Regions from separate parts of the Pantoea eucrina genome, predicted to be linked through region 2. Evidence: predicted binding sites of a transcription regulator. Region 2 holds the regulator's gene; the other holds the start of a gene.
The links. Region 2 encodes LexA, which represses DNA repair genes until DNA is damaged. Its sites were predicted from a motif close to TNCTGTATGTACATACAGNA; they were not measured.
Positions count from the first base shown of each region.

Region 1 (9,713 bases), 1.2 Mb from region 2:
CCGGGATCCACGGCAATGAAACCGCGCCGGTGGAGATAGTGGAGCAGCTGCTGGCGCCGCTGCTTAGCGGAGAAAAACCGCTGGCGGTGCGGCTGCTGGTGATACTGGGTAATCCGGCGGCGCTGCGCAGCGGCCGTCGCTATCAGCAGTACGATCTCAACCGGCTGTTTGGTGGCCGCTGGCAGCGGGTCAGTGAAACCAGTGAGGCACAGCGCGCCCTGCAGCTGGAACAGGTGATGGAGCGATTCTGGCGCAGCTGCCACAGGCAGACGTCGCGCTGGCATCTTGATCTGCATACCGCTATTCGTGGCTCTTATTATCCACGCTTTGCCGTTATGCCCGCGAACGCGCGACCGTGGCCGGATACGTTTATGCAGTGGCTGGCCGCAGCTGAGCTGGAGGCGCTGGTTTTTCATCGTGCGCCGGGCGGCACCTTCACCCACTATAGTTGTGAGCATCATCATGCGGCGAGTTCGACGCTGGAACTGGGTAAGGCGCTGCCGTTTGGTGAAAATGATCTCACGCAGTTCAGGGCAGTGCAGCGGGCACTCGCTGCGCTGCTGGAGGGCGAAACGTGGCCGCAGCCGCATACGCAGCCGCGGCGCTATCACGTTTCACAACAAATCACCCGTCAGGGAGAGGGATTTACGCTGCATATGAGCGCGGACACGCTGAATTTCACCGCGTTTCCCCAGGGCACGCTGCTGGCAGAAGAGGGCGACACTCGCTATTACGTACAGCAGGCGCGGGAATATGTACTGTTTCCCAATCCGCAGGTGGCGCCGGGATTACGCGCCGGGCTGATGCTGACGGAAGAGAACGCACAGATGCCGGCGCAATAAACGGCTGCAGCATGGCTGACGCCTGATGGCGTCAGCCATGCTGATAGCGATCGCTTAACATTTTGCTTTCCCGGCGCGGGCAAACTCATTACACTCCTCCTTAATTCCTGCCATTTTCCCGCTATTGTCATACTTTTTTGCATTTTCTCACGTAATTCTTCGCAATCTCTCCACGATCGCACGATATCTATCTTCTATGCTTTCAGGGCTTTACTCAGGTTCTGAGTAGTTGACGTTCAGCGTCGTATGCTTGTTTCCGAAGACGCGACACAGGCTGTCGTCATATAACTGACAAGAAAGGACAATATTATGCGTAAACTGACTTCTGTTTTTCTGGCTACCGCAATGGCACTGGGTGCCGCCAATATCGTCCACGCTGCGGCCGATAACCTGACGCCACCGCCGGCCGGCACTGAAAAGCCGATGCATAAGCCGATGCGTCATCACGGTATGGAGATGTTCAAAGGCATTACTCTGACCGATGCGCAGAAAACACAGATCCGCACCATCATGCAGGATGGTCATAAAGAGATGCAGCGCCCGTCGCCGGAGGCGCGCCGCGCGAACCATGCCATTATTGCCGCCGACAGCTTCGATCGCAGCAAAGCGGAAGCACAGGCTGAGAAGATGACCGCAAACGCCAAAGAGAATGCGGTACGCATGATGGAAACCCAGAACAAAATCTACAACGTACTGACGCCGGAACAGAAAAAGCAGTACAACGCCAATTTCGAAACGCGCCTGACGGAAAAAGCGCCACACGATGGTAAAATGCCACCACCGCCTGCTGACGGTGAGTAAACACACACCGTGATCGATCCGGATTAAGACCGCCGGCGCTGTTCAGGGCAGAGTACCGCCCTGAACAGCGTCGGCGGTTTTTTTTATAGCTCTATCAGCGGGAACTCGCCGGAAAGCAGCGGACGGCAGAGAATTTTATAGCCGTCGTGATCAAACCCCTGGCGCGCGCGCTGCAGCTGGCGCGCTTCCGCTTCAGTGGCAACAGAACCCAGCCAGAACCAGTGATCGATCACATGGATTTGTGTCATCTCAGCGCCGCGCTCCACCATGCCAACCGGGCCTTCCCACGGCCAGCACACCACGCGAAAGCGTTCCAGCCCCTCGCGGAGCCGCTGCTGGTGCGCTTCAACACTCTCTTTTCCGCAGCAGGCGCCGGCACAGCGCTTCAGTGCTGCGCGAAAGCAGCCGCGCCCTGGCCGCAGGCTCTCCAGCCCAAGCAGGCCGTGACAGAGCTGCAGCTCATCGGCCATGCTTTTAAGCTTCTCCAGCGCGGCAAAACGGCTGCGAAACAGCCCGTAGAGATCGGGTGAACGAGAGAAATCGACATCTTTTGCATAGACCACTTCCGGCGCGCCTTCTCCCAGCTGAAGTGAGCAGAGCTGACGATTTTTGCGCAGGCGCTTATTAAATAACGGCTGCTGCGTTTTAATCATCTGCGCTTCCAGCAGCTGCGCGCCAATATCGCCGGCGGTGGGGATCCAGCTTACGCGCCGCGCCTGACGCAGCATGCTCGCTTCATCCGTGGTGCGAAAATGCGCCATCACCCGGCTGCGCAAATTAATGCTTTTGCCGATATAAAGAGGCAGATTTTCACTCTCGCCGTGAAAGGTATAGACGCCGGGCACTTTAGGCAGCCCTTCAAGCCACTGGCGCAGGTGTTCGGGATATTGATAGATTGCCGCCGCGTCAAAGTCGAGGCGATGGCTGGTTGCTCGTCTGACCAAAGAATGCTCCGCTTACTGGTTTTGTATACAGTGTATCAGCGTGCTGATTTTATCGCCAGTGGCAAGCGAGGCGCGACTCTCTCTCCGCAGAGGGAGAGTCGCAGGGAGGGGCTACTTTTTCCAGTAGTCGTCAAACACAGTCACCGGCATACGGCGCTTATGTTCGGTTTTGGTGTACCAGCCCTCGATAATTTTTGCCGATTCGGCATTGATGGTTTTGCCTTCCAGATAATCATCGATCTGCTGATAGGTTACGCCAAGCGCCACCTCATCCTGCAGGCCGGGACGATCGTCTTCAAGATCGGCCGTGGGATGTTTCATCCAGAGGTGCTCCGGACAGCCCAGCGCCTTCAGCAGCTGTTTACCCTGGCCTTTGTTAAGGCGAAAGATCGGGTTCACGTCGCTGCCGCCATCGCCATATTTGGTATAAAAACCGGTCACCGCTTCCGCCGCGTGATCGGTGCCCAGCACGATACCTTTGGTCATGCCGGCGATGCTGTACTGCGCCTTCATGCGTTCACGCGCCTTTTCGTTACCGCGGACAAAATCTGACAGCGCGATACCCGCTTCCTGCAGTGCGCGCTCGCTCGCCAGCACCGCCTCTTTGATATTCACCACCAGGGTACGATCGGGCTGAATAAACGCCAGCGCATCCTGACAATCCTGCTCGTCGGCCTGTTTACCATACGGCAGGCGCACGGCAATAAAGGTGTACTCTTTATCGCCGGTCTCATGACGCAGCTCGCTGACCGCCATCTGCGCCAGCTTACCGGTCAGCGTTGAGTCCTGCCCGCCGCTGATGCCCAGCACCAGCGTTTTCAGAAAAGGATGCGCTTTCAGGTACGCTTTCAGGAAATCGACGCTGACGCGGATCTCCTGCTGCGGATCGATAGCGGGTTTAACACCAAGGGCCTGAATAATTTCCTGCTGCAGTGACATGAACCTCTCCTCAAGTCAGAAGCCTGACGGCATGATGCGTAACATCAGCTAAAGCTAACGCCTTGGCCGCAAAACAACAAGCCAAACGGCGACTGGCGCAGACGGTTTGCTGCTGAATCAGGCGCTTTCAGGCCGCTGCGCCAGCAGGGTAAACATCAGGATTGCCAGCATAAAGCAGCCGAAAATGGTGGCGCTCATGCTGATAACCGAGGTCCCGCCCACGCCGCTAACCGGCACGCTGATGGCGCCCAGCGTAAACATGGTGACGCCGATAACCGCAGAAGCACTGCCGGCGCGGTGCCCCTGACTCTGCATCGCCAGCGATGCGGCGGTGGTTGCGATTACACCGTTACTGGCAATAGAGAAAAATAGCGCCACCAGAATAACCGGCAGGGCGGCGTCGCTCAGCGCGGCGGTCAGCAGGGTGGCGGAGGCGACAAATGCCAGCGTCAGCCCGCCCTTAAGCACCCGGTATTCGCCCCAGAGCGGACAGAGCCGTGCGCTGGTTTGTGAGGCGATAATCAGGCCGCACCCGTTGGCAGCAAAGCAGAGGCTGAACGCCTGAGGCGAGAGGCCGTAGATCTGCTGCAGCACAAACGGTGAGGCGCCGATATAGGCAAACATGCCTGACATCATAAAGCCCTGCGTCAGGCAAAAACCCATAAAGGGCCGATGCGTAACGACCTGGCCCAGCGCCGCCCAGGCGGAAAACAGAGAGCCCTGGCTACGGCGTGCAGGCGGCAGCGTCTCATGCAGCTGCCAGCGCGCCAGCAGAATCAGCAGAATGGCGATCGCCGCCAGTACGAGAAAAATGCCGCGCCAGCTCATGATTGTCATCAGCGCGCCGCCCAGTACCGGCGCTCCCACCGGTGCAAGGCCGTTGACCAGCATCAGCAGCGCAAAAAAGCGCGTCAGCTCGTGTCCGCTATACATATCCCGGGCGATAGCGCGCGACAGCACGGCACCGCCAGCGCCAGCCAGCCCCTCAAACAGGCGGGCAATCAGTAGCGAATGGATATCTTTTGCCAGCGCGCAGCCGACAGAGGCAATAAACAGCAGCAGCAGCGACAGCAGCAGGGGCCGGATGCGGCCAAATTTATCGCTCATGGGACCAAATAGCAGCTGTCCCGCCCCGAGGCCCAGCAGGCCAGCAGTCAGACTGAGCTGAGCGGTGGAGGTCTGCGTGTGCAGATCGCGCGCCAGTTCAGGCAGCGCGGGGAGATAGAGGTCGATACAGAGCGGTCCGAGCGCCGCCAGAAGTCCGAGCGTGATGGCGTAAACCAGCCGGTTAGGGTGTGCAGATGTCATGGGGCCTCTGAGCCGGGTAAAAAGTTAACCGCGCGATTATACGGAGCAGGGCGCAGCAGCACAGCTTTTTTACTCCGGATATATTGCGATGAACGCATCTAAAAGCGTCGCCACCAGGTTGATAAATCTGAATTTGTGTTCCAGGCTTATTCCGACATGGACAAAGTATGAGGAACAAAAAATGAATAAAGTGCTGGGATGTATCGCTGCCGCTATGACGCTGGCTGCTCTGTCTGGTTGTACCACTTACGATCGCGCGGAAAGTTATGTCACCAAACCGGTGGTAAAAGATGTTAAAAAAGGCATGACGCGTGAACAGGTGCGTCAGATTGCGGGTCCGGCTTCGACCGAAGTGACCATGGCGCACGCGCGTGGCACCTGCCAGACTTACGTTATCGGCGAGCGCGATGGCAAAATGCAGACCTATTTTGTCAGCTACAACGATACCGGTCGCGTGATGAACTACGGCTTCCAGAGCTGCAAAGAGTACGACACCGATCCGCAGGTTGCGCAGTAACTCTTTTTTGCTGAATAAAAAAGGGCCCGTCTGAGACGGGCCCTTTTTCATGCTGAAGTCAGCGCTTAGCGATGCGCCAGTTCGGCGTGCTCATCGCTCTCCAGGATTTTTTTGTCGGTCTGACCCAGCCAGCGGCTGGTCAGCGAACCGGCCGTCATTGAACCGTTCACGTTGAGCGCGGTACGGCCCATATCAATCAGCGGCTCAATGGAAATCAGCAGCGCGACCAGCGTCACCGGCAGCCCCATTGCCGGCAGCACAATCAGCGCAGCAAAGGTAGCACCGCCGCCCACACCGGCTACGCCAGCGGAACTCAGGGTGACGATCCCGACCAGCGTGGCGATCCAGACCGGATCAAACGGGTTAATACCGACAGTAGGAGCAACCATCACGGCCAGCATTGTCGGATAGAGCCCGGCACAGCCGTTCTGACCAATTGTGGCACCGAAGGAGGCGGAAAAGCTGGCAATCGCTTCCGGCACGCCGAGACGGCGCGTCTGCGTTTCCACATTCAGCGGAATGCTGGCCGCGCTGGAGCGGCTGGTGAAAGCGAAAGTGATCACCGGCCATACTTTGCGGAAGAAGCGCAGCGGATTGATGCCGTTGATCGACAGCAGCAGCGCATGCACGCCAAACATAATCGCAAGGCCAAGATAGGAGGCGAGAACAAAGCTGCCCAGCTTAACGATATCGTGCAGGTTAGAGCCGGCGACCACTTTGGTCATCAGAGCCAGTACGCCATATGGCGTCAGCTTCATGATCAGGCGCACCAGTTTCATCACCCAGGACTGCAGCGTATCAATCGCGGCCAGTACGCGTTCACCTTTCACTTTATCATCGCGCAGCAGATGCAGTGCAGCGACGCCGAGGAAAGCAGCAAAGATAACGACACTGATAATGGAGGTCGGGTTCGCGCCTGCCAGATCGGCAAACGGGTTTTTAGGGATGAAAGAGAGCAGCAGCTGCGGCGTGCTGAGATCGGCGACTTTACCCGCATAGTTGCTCTGAATAGCATTCAGACGCGCGGTCTCCTGCGCACCCTGCACCAGCCCTTCAGCGCTGAGGTGGAAGAGGCCGGTCACCATCACGCCGACCAGCGCGGAGATAGCCGTGGTAAACAGCAGTACACCGATGGTCAGCACGCTGATTTTGCCCAGCGAGGAGGCGTTATGCAGACGCGCCACCGCGCTCAGTATTGAGGCGAATACCAGCGGCATAACAATCATCTGCAGCAGCTGTACATAGCCATTACCGACCAGATTAAACCAGCCGATCGAATCCTTAACCACTGCGCTGTTTTCGCCATAAACCGCCTGAAGCGCCAGGCCAAACAGCACGCCCAGCACCAGGCCGGTCAGTACGCGCTTTGACAGGCTCCAGCTCTGGTTGCCAATGCGGTTAAGCAGCACCAGCAGAGCGGCAAAGACCACTATGTTGATAATAAGAGGGAAATCCATACTTAACTCCAGAAAGATGCCGTCCTGCAAAGTGCAGGCGGCATAGCGTAACGTAAATTTCTATCAGAGAATGTCAGGGATGTTAGCAGCACAATTAAGTGCAGGCTTATACCCAAAAAGTATGGGTTATAACTTTTTGTTTAATATGGCGTAATTATTAGCCGTTTAGCGGATTAATTAACCGGTTCACGCTGGATTGCAGTGTATCAAACAGCTGCTGCGGCCAGCCGTTTGCACCAAAAGCAGGCATGCCAGCCGGAAACCAGAGCGCCGCAACCACCAGTCCCAGACAAAGTATCCGCTCCAGCTGATTACCGCTCTGGCTTCTGAGAATAGGCAGACGAAAGCGCCAGCGGCAGGGCCACAGCAGCGGAACGCCAGCTGGCGTCAGCATGTCAGCCACGATATGGCTCAGGTAGCCCAGCGTCAGTCCCTGCAGCACATCCGCCGGCAGAAACCAGTCTGCCGGCACGTTCACTTTAAACAGCCACAGGCTGATAGCCACTGCCAGCAAACTGTGGGTAAAACCGCGATGTCCAAACGCCCGCGCGATGGGCTGAGAGAGCCAGCGAAAACGCTGGCCCAGCGTGGATCGGGGGTGGTCGATATCCGGCAGCAGGCAGGTCAGCAGCGTAGCGGGAACCAGATGCCACCAGTCCGCTGCAGCCAGAACCGGTGTCAGCTCAGCACGCTTGGCAAAAATAGCGCTGGCGATAGCAAAAATTATATGGCCTTCGGCCGTCATGATTAAATCCGGATACAAAACTGTCAATGCATCCAGTATAGGGATTTATCCAGTAAATGAGAACGGTGACGCTGTAACGAAGAGTGAATTATTTTCGCGCTGGCTGACCGCTGTATCAGACTGCGCCATACACCCTGCGGTCAGTTAAACAGATGCTCTGCGCGCAGTTCCGTCAGGCTCGGCAGCCGCACATCTGCCAGCGCCCAGCGGGCATCCGCGTAGTGTGCAGCCGCAGGCACCACAATAGAACGCATGCGCGCCGCTTTACAGGCGATCATGCCGTTGAAGGAGTCTTCCAGCGCCACACAGTTAAGCGGATCGATATCAAGCGCCGCTGCCGCATTCAGATAGACCTGCGGATGAGGTTTGCTCAGCGGCAGCGCTTCAGCAGAGGCGAGGGCGGAAAAGCAGGGCCGCAGCCGGAACATCTCCAGCACCCGCTCCAGCATGGCCAGCGGCGAAGCGGAAGCGAGCGCAATCCGCAGCCCCTGCTGCTGACAGAGCCGCAGCGCCTGATCGACACCGGGCAGCAGCGGCTGCTGCGCTTCGATCAGCGATAGCGTACGATCGATAATACGCGCCGTGACGTCGGCCTGAGTCGCACCCTGCCACGGCTGTGCCTCATACCACATGCGTACGGTCTGATCGATGCGCAGGCCAAGCGTGTCAGGCAGCTCCGCGCGACGACTGACGTCAACGCCAAGGCTTGCCAGTACCTCCATCTCAGCCTGATCCCACAGCGGTTCAGAATCAATCAGTAAACCATCCATATCAAAAATAGCGGCGTACACCGGACGACGATAGCGCATGACAATATCCTTCTTAGCGGTTTGCGCCACCTTATCACGCCAGAGTGCGAAAACAAGGACGCGACAGGTAACGCATTTTTCAGGAAAAAATCGCCGACTGCAGGTAGACTTAGGGCAAAATAATTATCTGTATAGGGAAGTCTGCATGACATACCAACAGGCTGGCCAGGTCGCCATCCTTAAGCGCGTGGCTGGCTGGATCATTTTCATTCCGGCACTGCTGTCGACAATTGTTTCCATGCTCGGTTATTTATATCAGCACAGCGTAAAGCAGCCCGGACTGGATGCCGTATTGCTGGATTTTATCCATGTCATGGTGGACATGCTTAAATTCAATACGTCGTTTCTCAATCCGTTCTGGCACAACTCGCCGGTGCCCGATTTTCACGGCGGGGCAAATATCGGTTTCTGGATCGTTTATGCGCTGATTTTTATCGGCATGGCTTTACAGGCATCGGGTGCGCGCATGTGGCGCCAGTCGCGGCATGTTAAAGAGGGCATTGAAGATCAGCTGATTCTGGAGCAGGCAAAGGGCAGCGAAGGCCGCACGCGCGCGCAGCTTGAGGAAAAAATCCGCGTCCCGCACCACACTATTCTGCTGCAGATTTTTCCGCTCTATATCCTGCCAGTAATTATTGCTGTTGCCGGCTACTTTTTACTGACGCTGCTGGGCATGCTTTAAATCATCAGGCCGGTCTGGCCCGATCCTGCGCCAGTTTGTCGTCGCTAAGCAGCTGACTGACGGCAAACTGCGCCTCCTCCTGCCACTGGCCGGAAAAAACGTTCGCGCGGTTCAGCAGGTAATAGAGCTGATATACAGGCTGGCGTTGCGAAAATCCCTCTGCCAGCGGCCACTCTGCGTGATAGCCCTGCATGATCTCACGCGGCAGTTCATGGTAATAACTCAGCATCGCCAGGTCGCATTCGCGGTCACCCCAGTAGCAGGCAGGATCGAAAATCCATGGCCCGCTGCTGCTATCTGCACAGTTGGCAGGCCAGAGATCGCCATGCAGTAGCGAAGGCTGCGGATGATGATGAGCCAGCGCCTGCTGAACGCTGTCAATAATATGATTCATGTCACCATAGGTCACACCGCGTTCCGCTGCCAGCTGCAGCTGCCAGCCGATACGCTGCTCCGCAAAAAACAGCGACCAGCGCCGCAGCCAGCTATTGGGCTGCAGGGTAGTGGTAATATTATTATCGAAATCGAGTCCGAACTGGCGCTGCTCACTCCATTGATGCAGGCGCGCCAGCTGCTGCCCGAGCTGATAACCCGCTTCCGCGCTGAGCGGCTGCGGCGGAATATACTCCAGCAGAAGAAAACTGGCGTCGCGCGTGCTGCCGACGCCGT
Region 1 covers NZ_CP083448.1:1,413,676-1,423,388, forward strand. The annotation lists gene astE (succinylglutamate desuccinylase) at 1-842, shown strand, start outside; gene spy (ATP-independent periplasmic protein-refolding chaperone Spy) at 1,152-1,643, shown strand; gene cho (excinuclease Cho) at 1,727-2,587, opposite strand; gene nadE (ammonia-dependent NAD(+) synthetase) at 2,699-3,526, opposite strand; gene LAC65_RS06660 (multidrug effflux MFS transporter) at 3,644-4,834, opposite strand; gene osmE (osmotically-inducible lipoprotein OsmE) at 5,016-5,351, shown strand; gene LAC65_RS06670 (L-cystine transporter) at 5,417-6,808, opposite strand; gene LAC65_RS06675 (metal-dependent hydrolase) at 6,966-7,553, opposite strand; gene hxpB (hexitol phosphatase HxpB) at 7,694-8,362, opposite strand; gene LAC65_RS06685 (YniB family protein) at 8,508-9,044, shown strand; gene LAC65_RS06690 (fructosamine kinase family protein) at 9,049-9,713, opposite strand, start outside.
Region 1: LAC65_RS06675 (metal-dependent hydrolase) is a predicted target of LexA. The motif match lies at 7,572-7,591, and genes of this name have one in related genera.

Region 2 (9,713 bases):
TGATGCCGGTACGCACAATGTGGGTGCCCCAGACCAGCAGTGCGACAGCAGAAAGCAGATTAAGCAGAGTTAGCACGGTCGCAGGCTCCTGTATGCCAGGCAAAAAGCAGCCAGCTGCCTGCCTGGCAAACACGGCAGCGGGGGAAGACCGGTAGCGCACCGCATGAATTTTTCGTTAGATATAAATAACCTGAAGCGGCGTCGACCTGTTAACTGTAGCTGAATCCGGTTCACTGCGATGAGATATCCACGGCGTTTACGCTGCCCCTGACGGAGAACCGCCACCTTAACGTCATATTGTGATTCAGATCACATTGCAGCATGATAGCGCTCTTCTCATTTGCGCATTAAGGACGCAGCAATGACAGATAAATCAGCCGCCGGTCAGCTCATCGCGACGGTGCTGCAGTGGGTACTTAACCTCGGCCTGTTAATCCTGGCCGTGATCCTGGTGGTGTTTCTCGGCAAGGAGACGATTCATCTGGCTAACGTGCTGTTCAGCACCGGTGAACAGGCGTCATCCTATCTGCTGATTGAAGGCATTGTGATCTACTTTCTCTACTTTGAATTTATCGCGCTGATTGTGAAATATTTTCAGTCGGGCTATCACTTTCCGCTGCGCTACTTTGTTTATATCGGGATCACCGCCATTATCCGGCTGATTATCGTTGACCACAAAAACCCGTTCGACACGCTCTGCTATTCCGCTGCGATCCTGATTCTGGTGGTCACGCTGTGGCTGGCAAACAGCAACCGGCTGAAGCGCGAATAACGTCCCTTATCATCTCCGGCGCTCGCGGCCGTGCCAGCGGCCGCGCTCTGCGGTAAACTAAGGCAACTTTTTTGCCGGAGATCGCCTGATGTCGCACGATGCGCTGCGCCAGTTATATGCCTTGCAGTGGTTACCCGCCTCCTCGCTGCTGCCCGCACCGCTGACCGACTGGCTGATGGAAGAAGATTCCATGACGCGCCGTTTTGAGCAGCACTGCCGGCAGGTTACCGTTCAACCCATCCGTGAAGGCTTTGTCAGCGCGGCGGAGGTCGCAGCAGAAGCGGCTTTTCTGCCGAACGATACGCGCTTCTGGCTGCGCGAAATCGTGCTGTGCGGCGACGGCGAGCCGTGGCTGCTGGGCCGCACCGTAGTGCCCGAGAGTACGCTGCAGGGACCGGAGCAGATGCTGCAGCAACTTGGCACACGCCCGCTGGGGCGCTATCTTTTTGCCTCTTCAGCGCTGAGCCGCGATTTTATTCATCCCGGCCAGGCCGGCGATCTGTGGGGACGGCGTTCGCGCCTGCGCCTGTCGGATAAGCCCCTTCTGTTAACTGAACTTTTTTTACCGGCATCGCCGCTTTACCGCGCGCTGCAGCAAGGATGAGACCCGTGCAAAAATCATTATCCGTAAGCAAATGGCAGGCTTACAGCCGCCTGATGCGCATCGACAAACCTATCGGCACGCTGCTGTTGATGTGGCCTACGCTCTGGGCGCTGTGGCTGGCTGGCATGGCGGTGCCGCCGCTGCCGGTGCTGATTGTGTTTGTGCTTGGCGTCATCGTTATGCGCGCTGCCGGCTGCGTCATCAATGATTACGCCGATCGCAAAGTGGATGGTCACGTCAAACGCACCGCCGGCCGGCCGCTGGCGAGCGGGGCGGTTTCAGAAAAAGAGGCAAAGCTGCTGTTTGCTGCGCTGGGCCTGCTGGCGTTTATGCTGGTGCTGACCATGAATCGCATGACCATCCTGCTCTCTTTCGGCGGGCTGGCGCTGGCTTGGGTCTACCCCTTTATGAAACGCTATACCCATCTGCCGCAGGTGGTGCTCGGCGCAGCCTTTGGCTGGGCGATCCCGATGGGGTGGGCTGCAGTAAGTGAGTCCTTACCTTTAGTCTGCTGGCTGGTGTTCTTCGCTAACATCTGCTGGACGGTGGCCTACGATACCCAGTACGCCATGGTGGATCGCGATGACGATTTGAAGATAGGCGTTAAATCTACGGCGATTCTGTTTGGTCGTTTTGACAAGCTGATTATTGGCCTGCTGCAGCTGGCCACGCTGGGGCTGATGGCGCTGGTGGGAAGTATGCTGAATCTGAACGGGGCATTCTACTGGTCACTGCTGGCTGCCGGCGCGCTGTTTGTCTATCAGCAGAGCCTGATCGCCCGCCGCGAACGCGACGCCTGCTTTCAGGCCTTTCTGAACAATAACTATGTGGGACTGGTGCTGTTTGCTGGCGTGCTGCTGAATACGCAGCCGTTTCTGGCGCTGTTCTGAACCGGCAGGGACGCATCCTGCGTCCCTGCCTTGCCTTACTCGTGTGCGACTGCACTCTCAATTGTCAGACGCACATCGCTGGTGACCAGCTCCGCCAGCATCTGCCACATCGCGTGCGTGCGCTCCGCATCGGCATCACCTGAGTCGCTGATATAGCGCTCATCGCGCAGCGTCAGCACCAGCGTGGTAAATACCGCCTTATCAAAGAACTCCGGCGCATTGATACCGTGCAGCACTGACAGACGCTGCGCCAGCGTGCGGCTCTCTTTCTCCAGCGTGCCGCGGTTGATCGTCGGTTTGGCACTGAGAATGGCGAAAGTGATCGCAAAGCGCTGCAGCGTTTCGCGAATACCGGCTGCCAGCAGCTGCAGCGTGCGATAGCGCGCGGCGCTCAGCTTAATCTGCCCATCCAGCTGCGTTACCAGCCCCTGTCGCGCCATCTCCGCGCACAGCGCGCTAAGCAGCGCCGGCAGTTCGGCACTTTCCCAGCGCAGGAACAGTTCACTTTTCAGCATCGGGTAGACCAGGCTTACCTGACGCAGAAGCTCTGCTTCGCTGATTTCGCGGTGCTGCTGCACAATCGCGGCAATCAGCGACGGCATCACCAGCATGTGCTGAATGTTATTCCGGTAGTAGGTCATCAGCACGGCCTGCTCGCGCGGCAGAATAATGATATCGCCGATGCTGTCCTGCTCGGTTTCAAACTTATTCATGCCCATCGCGTGATCCAGCAGCGCTTCGGCGCTCAGATCGGGCACCGTCGCTTCCGGTGAATAGGGCACGTTGCGCAGCAGCTGGGTGTAGCACTCCAGCTGCTCCGTCAGCTGCTCACGCGTCAGCGAGCGCTGACGGGACGCAAGCAGCGCGGTCACACACAGATTCATGGCGTTGGCCGCACCCGCTTCGTTAATGCGCACCATCAGGCGGGCAGCGATATCGTTTACCGCTGGCGTCATCCACGCGGGGCGCTGCGGATCGATCGGGTCGATCGCCTCGCGCCACTCGGGAATATGCTTGTTCAGGTAGTTAACCAGCGGCAGCGGTTCGCCAAAGTTAACGTAGCCCTGACCGAGATTGCGCAGCTTACGCAGGCCGCGCACCATCTGCACAAAGCCCTCTTTCTCTTTCGCTGCGCCGCGCAGCTCTTTGGCGTAAGTACCCACTTCCATTACGTGCTCATAGCCGATGTAGATCGGTACAAACGTAATCGGACGGCTGCCGCCGCGCAGCAGCGCCTGCAGCGTCATTGAAAGCGTGCCGGTTTTGGGATCGAGCAGGCGACCGGTGCGCGAGCGTCCGCCCTCAACAAAGTACTCAACCGAGTAGCCGCGGCTGAACAGCTCGCCCAGATATTCGCGGAATACGGTGGAGTAGAGTTTATTGCCCTTAAAGGTACGGCGAATAAAGAAGGCCCCCAGCCGGCGGAAAATGGGCCCGGCTGGCCAGAAGTTAAGATTGATACCGGCAGCGATGTGCGGCGGCACCAGCCCCTGATGATAAAGCACGTAGGAGAGCAGCAGATAATCCATATGGCTGCGGTGGCAGGGCACATAGACTATTTCATGACCATCCTGCGCCAGCTGACGCACGCGCTCGCCGCCGTTGACGCTAATGCCCTGATAGAGGCGGCTCCAGAGCCAGCCCATGATGCGGTCGGTAACGCGGATCGCCTCATATGAGAAGTCTGCCGCGATCTCTTCCATCATCTCAACGGCGTTTTGCTGCGCTTTTTCATGCGAAATCTTTTTGCTGCGCGCTTCATCTTCAACCGCTTTTTCAATCGCCTTCGACTGCAGCAGCTTGTTGAACAGATCCTGACGGGCGGGCAGGCTTGGTCCCACCGCGGCGAGACGCTGGCGGGCAAAGTGAATACGCGCCACGCGCGCCAGCTTCTGCGCAATCGACTTATCCGTGCCGTGTTCGGTCGCCATCTGGCGCAGCGAGACGGTGGAAGAGAAGCGGACAAAGCTGTCGCGACCGTGCCAGAGAATGGCGAAAAACTTCTGTACGCCATTCAGTACGCGCAGATGCGGCGTAGGCTCGCCCTGAATTTCACGACCCGGCGCACGGCCAAACATCACCGCCACCGGCAGCATCTGGACATCCAGCTGCGGGTTATTACGATGCAGATCCAGATAGTCGTGAAACAGTTTCACTGACTCCGGGTTCGCCACATAGTAAGGAAAGACACGCGGGCCATCATGAATAAACACATGGCGCGGCAGCAGCGTGCCGTCAATCTCCAGCGGCGCGAGCGGATCGGGCAGATCAAGCCGCAGACACTGGTTGCGTAATGTAAGCAGATCCGCCTTTGAATCATAAGGCAAAACATACATCACGGGACGAGTGGGATCGATACCGTGCTCCGAAACCGGATCGGTCGGTATGACCTTACTTTTTACCAAAATAGAGAGTGGTAAATTCAATAATTTGTAATAGAGTTTACGCCAACCTGACATAGACAACTTGAAGCCTCTTGTTAGCAAAGCGCGGCAAGCATACCAGAAAGTGCAGCGGAGATCTGTGGCTGTGCCATCGCACGCTGCGCACTCATTGACGCCAAAATTACTCAAGGGTTCCCTATTCATGGCAAATAACGTTACCGGCCTGCTGCGTATCATCAAAGCGGCGGGCTACTCCTGGCAGGGAATACGCGCAGCCTGGCAACATGAAGCGGCCTTTCGTCAGGAAGCCGTTGCAGCGGTGATTGCGGTAGTTGTCGCCTGCTGGCTGGATGTGGACGCAGTGACGCGCGTGCTGCTAATTGGTTCGGTGATACTGGTGGTGGTGGTGGAGATCCTCAACAGCGCGATTGAGGCGGTGGTCGACCGAATCGGCCAGGAGCGTCATCCGCTGGCGGGCCGCGCTAAGGATATGGGTTCTGCCGCCGTACTGCTGACGATCCTTCTCGCGCTGTTTGTCTGGATAACGCTGCTCTGGCCGCACGCATATTAAGGCCGCCCGTACCGATATATCGCTGATTTTTGCCGCAGCTGCGGTTTTCATTTCGCCAATACCTGTATATACTCACAGCGACTGTATAAACAACCAGGGGGCGGGATGAAAGCGTTAACCAGCAGGCAGCAGCAGGTCTATGACCTGATTCGCGACCATATTAATACAACCGGCATGCCGCCAACGCGTGCTGAAATCGCTTCACAGCTGGGCTTCCGCTCACCCAATGCAGCTGAAGAGCACCTGAAAGCGCTGGCGCGTAAAGGGGTCATTGAGATTGTCTCTGGCGCCTCGCGCGGCATTCGCTTGCTGATGGAAGAAGAGACAAGCGGTGGACTGCCGTTAATCGGGCGTGTCGCTGCCGGCGAGCCGCTGCTGGCTCAGGAGCACATCGAGACCCACTATCAGGTCGATGCTAACCTGTTCAAGCCGAGCGCGGATTTTCTGCTGCGCGTTAGCGGCATGTCGATGAAAGATATCGGGATTATGGATGGCGATCTGCTTGCCGTGCATAAAACCCAGGATGTGCGTAATGGCCAGGTCGTGGTGGCGCGCATTGACGACGAGGTCACCGTAAAACGCTGGAAAAAGCAGGGTGCTATCGTGCATCTGCTGCCGGAAAACAGCGATTTTCAGCCTATCGAAGTGGATACGCGCCAGCAGTCTCTGACCGTTGAAGGTCTGGCTGTCGGTATTGTCCGTACCGGTGAATGGCTGTAATACCTGGTTAGTCCCCCCGCTGCGGTCTGTGCCTGCACAGGCCGCGGTCTGCTATATTACCCCTCTGCTTCCAACCGTGGCGCCGTGCAGCTGCATGAGGCGCGTTGCCCGCAATAACAGGACTGGCTGATGCCGCTGTTTACCTCTTCTGATCGCACGCTCTGGCGCCTGGCGCTGCCCATGATCCTCTCTAACATCAGCGTACCGCTGCTGGGCATTGTGGATACGGCTATCATTGGCCACCTCGACAGCCCGGTTTACCTCGGCGGCGTAGCCGTGGGTGCAACGGCCACCAGCTTTGTCTTTATGCTGCTGCTCTTTTTGCGGATGAGCACCACTGGCCTGACGGCGCAGGCGTTCGGCGCCCGCGATAAGCCAGCGCTGGCGCGGGCGCTGATCCAGCCGATGCTGATTGCGCTGACGGCAGGCGTGCTGTTCATTGCGCTACGAACGCCGGTCAGCGAGCTGGCAGCCGCGCTGATGGGCGGCAGCGAGGCGGTGCAGCAGCAGGCACAAACCTTTATCGCTATCCGCTGGCTCAGCGCGCCTGCCACGCTGGCAAATCTGGTGATCCTCGGCTGGCTGCTCGGCGTACAGTATGCGCGCGCGCCGATGGTGCTGCTTATTACCGGCAACGTCGTGAATATCCTGCTCGATCTGCTGTTTGTTCTGCAGTGGCACTGGGGCGTGGCGGGTGCCGCAGCGGCCACCGCCGTCGCGGACTATGTGACGCTGGCCGTGGGGCTATGGATGGTGGCGCGGGTGCTGGCGCTGCGCGGCATATCATTTTCGCTGCTTAAAGCCAGCTGGCGCGGCGACGCCGCGCGCCTGTTCCGGCTTAACCGCGACATCATGCTGCGTTCGCTGCTGCTGCAGCTCTGCTTCGCCTCGCTGACGCTACTGGGCGCGCGACTCGGCGCTGACGTGGTCGCCGTCAATGCGGTATTGCTGATGTTCCTGACTTTTACTGCCTATGCGCTGGATGGTTTTGCGTATGCGGTGGAAGCCTGCTCCGGTGAGGCGACCGGCGCAGGCGATCGCAGCCGGCTGCGGCTGATCTGGTATGCCGCCTGCCGGCAGGCGGGCATTGTGGCGCTGCTGTTCGCTGTGATTTACGCCCTCTGCGGTCCGGCAATTATCGCGCTGCTGACCTCGATTGAGTCGCTGCGTGAGGCGGCTGACCGCTATCTGATCTGGCAGGTGATCCTGCCGCTGGCTGGCGTCTGGTGCTATCTGCTGGATGGGATGTTTATCGGAGCCACGCGCGGCCGGGATATGCGCAACAGCATGCTGCTGGCGGCGCTGGGCTATGCGCTGACGCTGCTGACGCTGCCGTGGCTCGGGAATCATGGTTTATGGCTGGCTATTACCGTATTTCTCGCGCTGAGAGGCATTACGCTCGGGCTGATCTGGCGTCATCACTGGCAGCGCGACAGCTGGTTCAGCGTGTGATAGCAGCCGGTCAGGCGGTAGCCCACAAAACTGGCAGTTTGTGCTGCAGCGGTTAACCTTAACGTGACAGCACGCGGGTTATACGGCGGTTCAGCCCGCGCTGTGGTGGCATACCGTCTGGCTCAGCAAACCGGGGAGAGATGCAATGAACAGAGATGAAGCGAGTGGCAGCCGGAAACAGTTTAAAGGAAAATGCAAAGAGCAGTGGGGCAAGCTGACCGATGATGACCTGAGCGTGATCGAAGGCAGACGCGAGCAGCTGATCGGCAAAATTCAGGAGCGTTACGGCTATGCCAGAGCAGAAGCGGAGCGCGAAGTAAACGAATGGGAAAGCCGGCACAACGATCCACACAGCTAGTGCCACCCCGCTTCAGAGCATAACCCGCCCGCATGCCTTCAGGCGTGTGCTCAGCCCTTTTTGCCGCGTTTTTTACTCATCGCTTCATGATCGTGCGCGCAGCCGGCGTGCTGTGTACAGGCGGCAATTTCCGCACAGTTTTCGCACAGGCCGTGCGCTTCAATTACCGTATGGCGCAGGCTGAAGTTTGCCTGGTCAGCCAGTCCCGCAATGATTTTTTCCACGCCGTGCGCCTGCTGTTCACTCACTGCGGCACAGCTGTCGCAAACCAGCATGACAGAGCTGTGGGCCGGCTCATTGAAATGATGGCAGACCACATAGCTGTTGTTGGACTCCACGCGGTGGATAAATCCCTGCTCCAGCAAAAAGTCGAGGGCGCGGTAAATCGTGGGCGGCTTCGCCTGAGGCTCACTCATACGCAGCTGATCCAGCAGATCGTAGGCGCTGACAGAACCTTTCTGCTCAGCCATCAGGCGCAGTACTTCGGCACGCTGTGGCGTAAGACGCACGCCGCGATCGAGACAGAGCGCCTCGACCTGGGTCAGCAGCTGCGCTGGGGTAAGAGTTGACATAATGTTCTCCGGCTAACAGGTGATGTTATTTTATCACACTCCATCCGCCCATGCTGTTTTTGCCTGCCCTGGCCGAAGCGTGCTGTCGATCACACTTATCCGGCAATTTTAAGCGTGTTTAGCGCGCTATTTTTGCTTTGCAAGTGACCAGATTCCCGATATGGTTCAGGCAGGCTAAAGTTATCACTGGCCTTATAAGAGCAATAATTCGCCTGAGTGGCTAAAAAAAGCGCAGTGTGACGCAATCGTGTCCAATTCTGCGAACAGCAGTGCTTATCCCTTTCAGTTCACAGCAATGAAGCGTTAGCCGCCATTCAGAATAGCGGTTAACACCATTATTTCGCCTACGCGACACTCAATAATTTTTTAAGGTGATAGCAGCCTCATGATGACAACACGCTTTACGCTGGCCCGGGTGGCTTATTTTGCTGGTTTAAACGCGCTGCTGGTTTCCTCTTCAGCGCTGGCCGCGGGAACCTGGTATGATGCGCGCAATGATGCGATGGGCGGAACCGGTGTCGCATCGTCGCACTGGAGCTCTGCCGTGCTGGCTAACCCCGCGCTGATGACACGCGCGCAGCCGGAAGAGAACGCCGGCATTATTTTTCCCTCTGCCGGGTTACAGGTGACGGATAAAGACAAGCTGGTCGATCGCATTGATGACATCACCGATACGGTTGATCGCTATCGCGACGTGATTGATAACATCAACGCGAATCTCATCTCGGATCCGTTTGCCGCCATCAATGCGGTACCGCAACTGCGTGCCGCAGCCGGTGATATGGCCGATCAGCTGCGCGGGCTTAAAGGTAACAAAGCGGATGCCACCGCTGGCGTTGCGCTGGCCGTCACCGTTCCCAATGCGACGCTGCCGTTTGCTTTTATTACCAAAGCCTATGGCACCGCCCATATCCGGGCCAATGTGGCTCAGAGCGATATCGATTATCTGGATAGTCTGGCAAACGGGGCGTTTCCGCAGCCGGGCGATCAGGATAACCTGCGCTCCAGCGCGAACGGACTGGCAGCGCTGGTCACCGATTATGGTATCGCCATGGCGCATGAGTTCACGGTTGCCGGTCATCCGGTCTCGCTCGGTATTACGCCCAAGCTGCAGAAGACCTGGCTCTATAACTACAGCGCCAGCGTCTATAACTACGATAAAAACGATCTTAAAAACGGACGCTATCGCAGTTCAGACACCGGCTTTAACGTTGATGCCGGTCTCGCAACCGCGTTTGCTGAAAACTGGACGTTTGGTCTGACCGGGCAGAACCTGATCTCACGCGATCTGGAAACCAAAGTCGTCAATGGCTATCGCGATACCTATCAAATCCGTCCGCTGGTGACAACCGGACTGGCATGGGAGCGCGGGCCGGTTACCCTGACCGGC
Region 2 covers NZ_CP083448.1:249,552-259,264, forward strand. The annotation lists gene LAC65_RS01105 (Na/Pi cotransporter family protein) at 1-76, opposite strand, end outside; gene psiE (phosphate-starvation-inducible protein PsiE) at 362-772, shown strand; gene ubiC (chorismate lyase) at 861-1,376, shown strand; gene ubiA (4-hydroxybenzoate octaprenyltransferase) at 1,373-2,266, shown strand; gene plsB (glycerol-3-phosphate 1-O-acyltransferase PlsB) at 2,302-4,725, opposite strand; gene LAC65_RS01130 (diacylglycerol kinase) at 4,853-5,221, shown strand; gene lexA (transcriptional repressor LexA) at 5,327-5,941, shown strand; gene dinF (MATE family efflux transporter DinF) at 6,071-7,393, shown strand; gene LAC65_RS01145 (CsbD family protein) at 7,539-7,751, shown strand; gene zur (zinc uptake transcriptional repressor Zur) at 7,802-8,323, opposite strand; gene LAC65_RS01155 (conjugal transfer protein TraF) at 8,712-9,713, shown strand, end outside.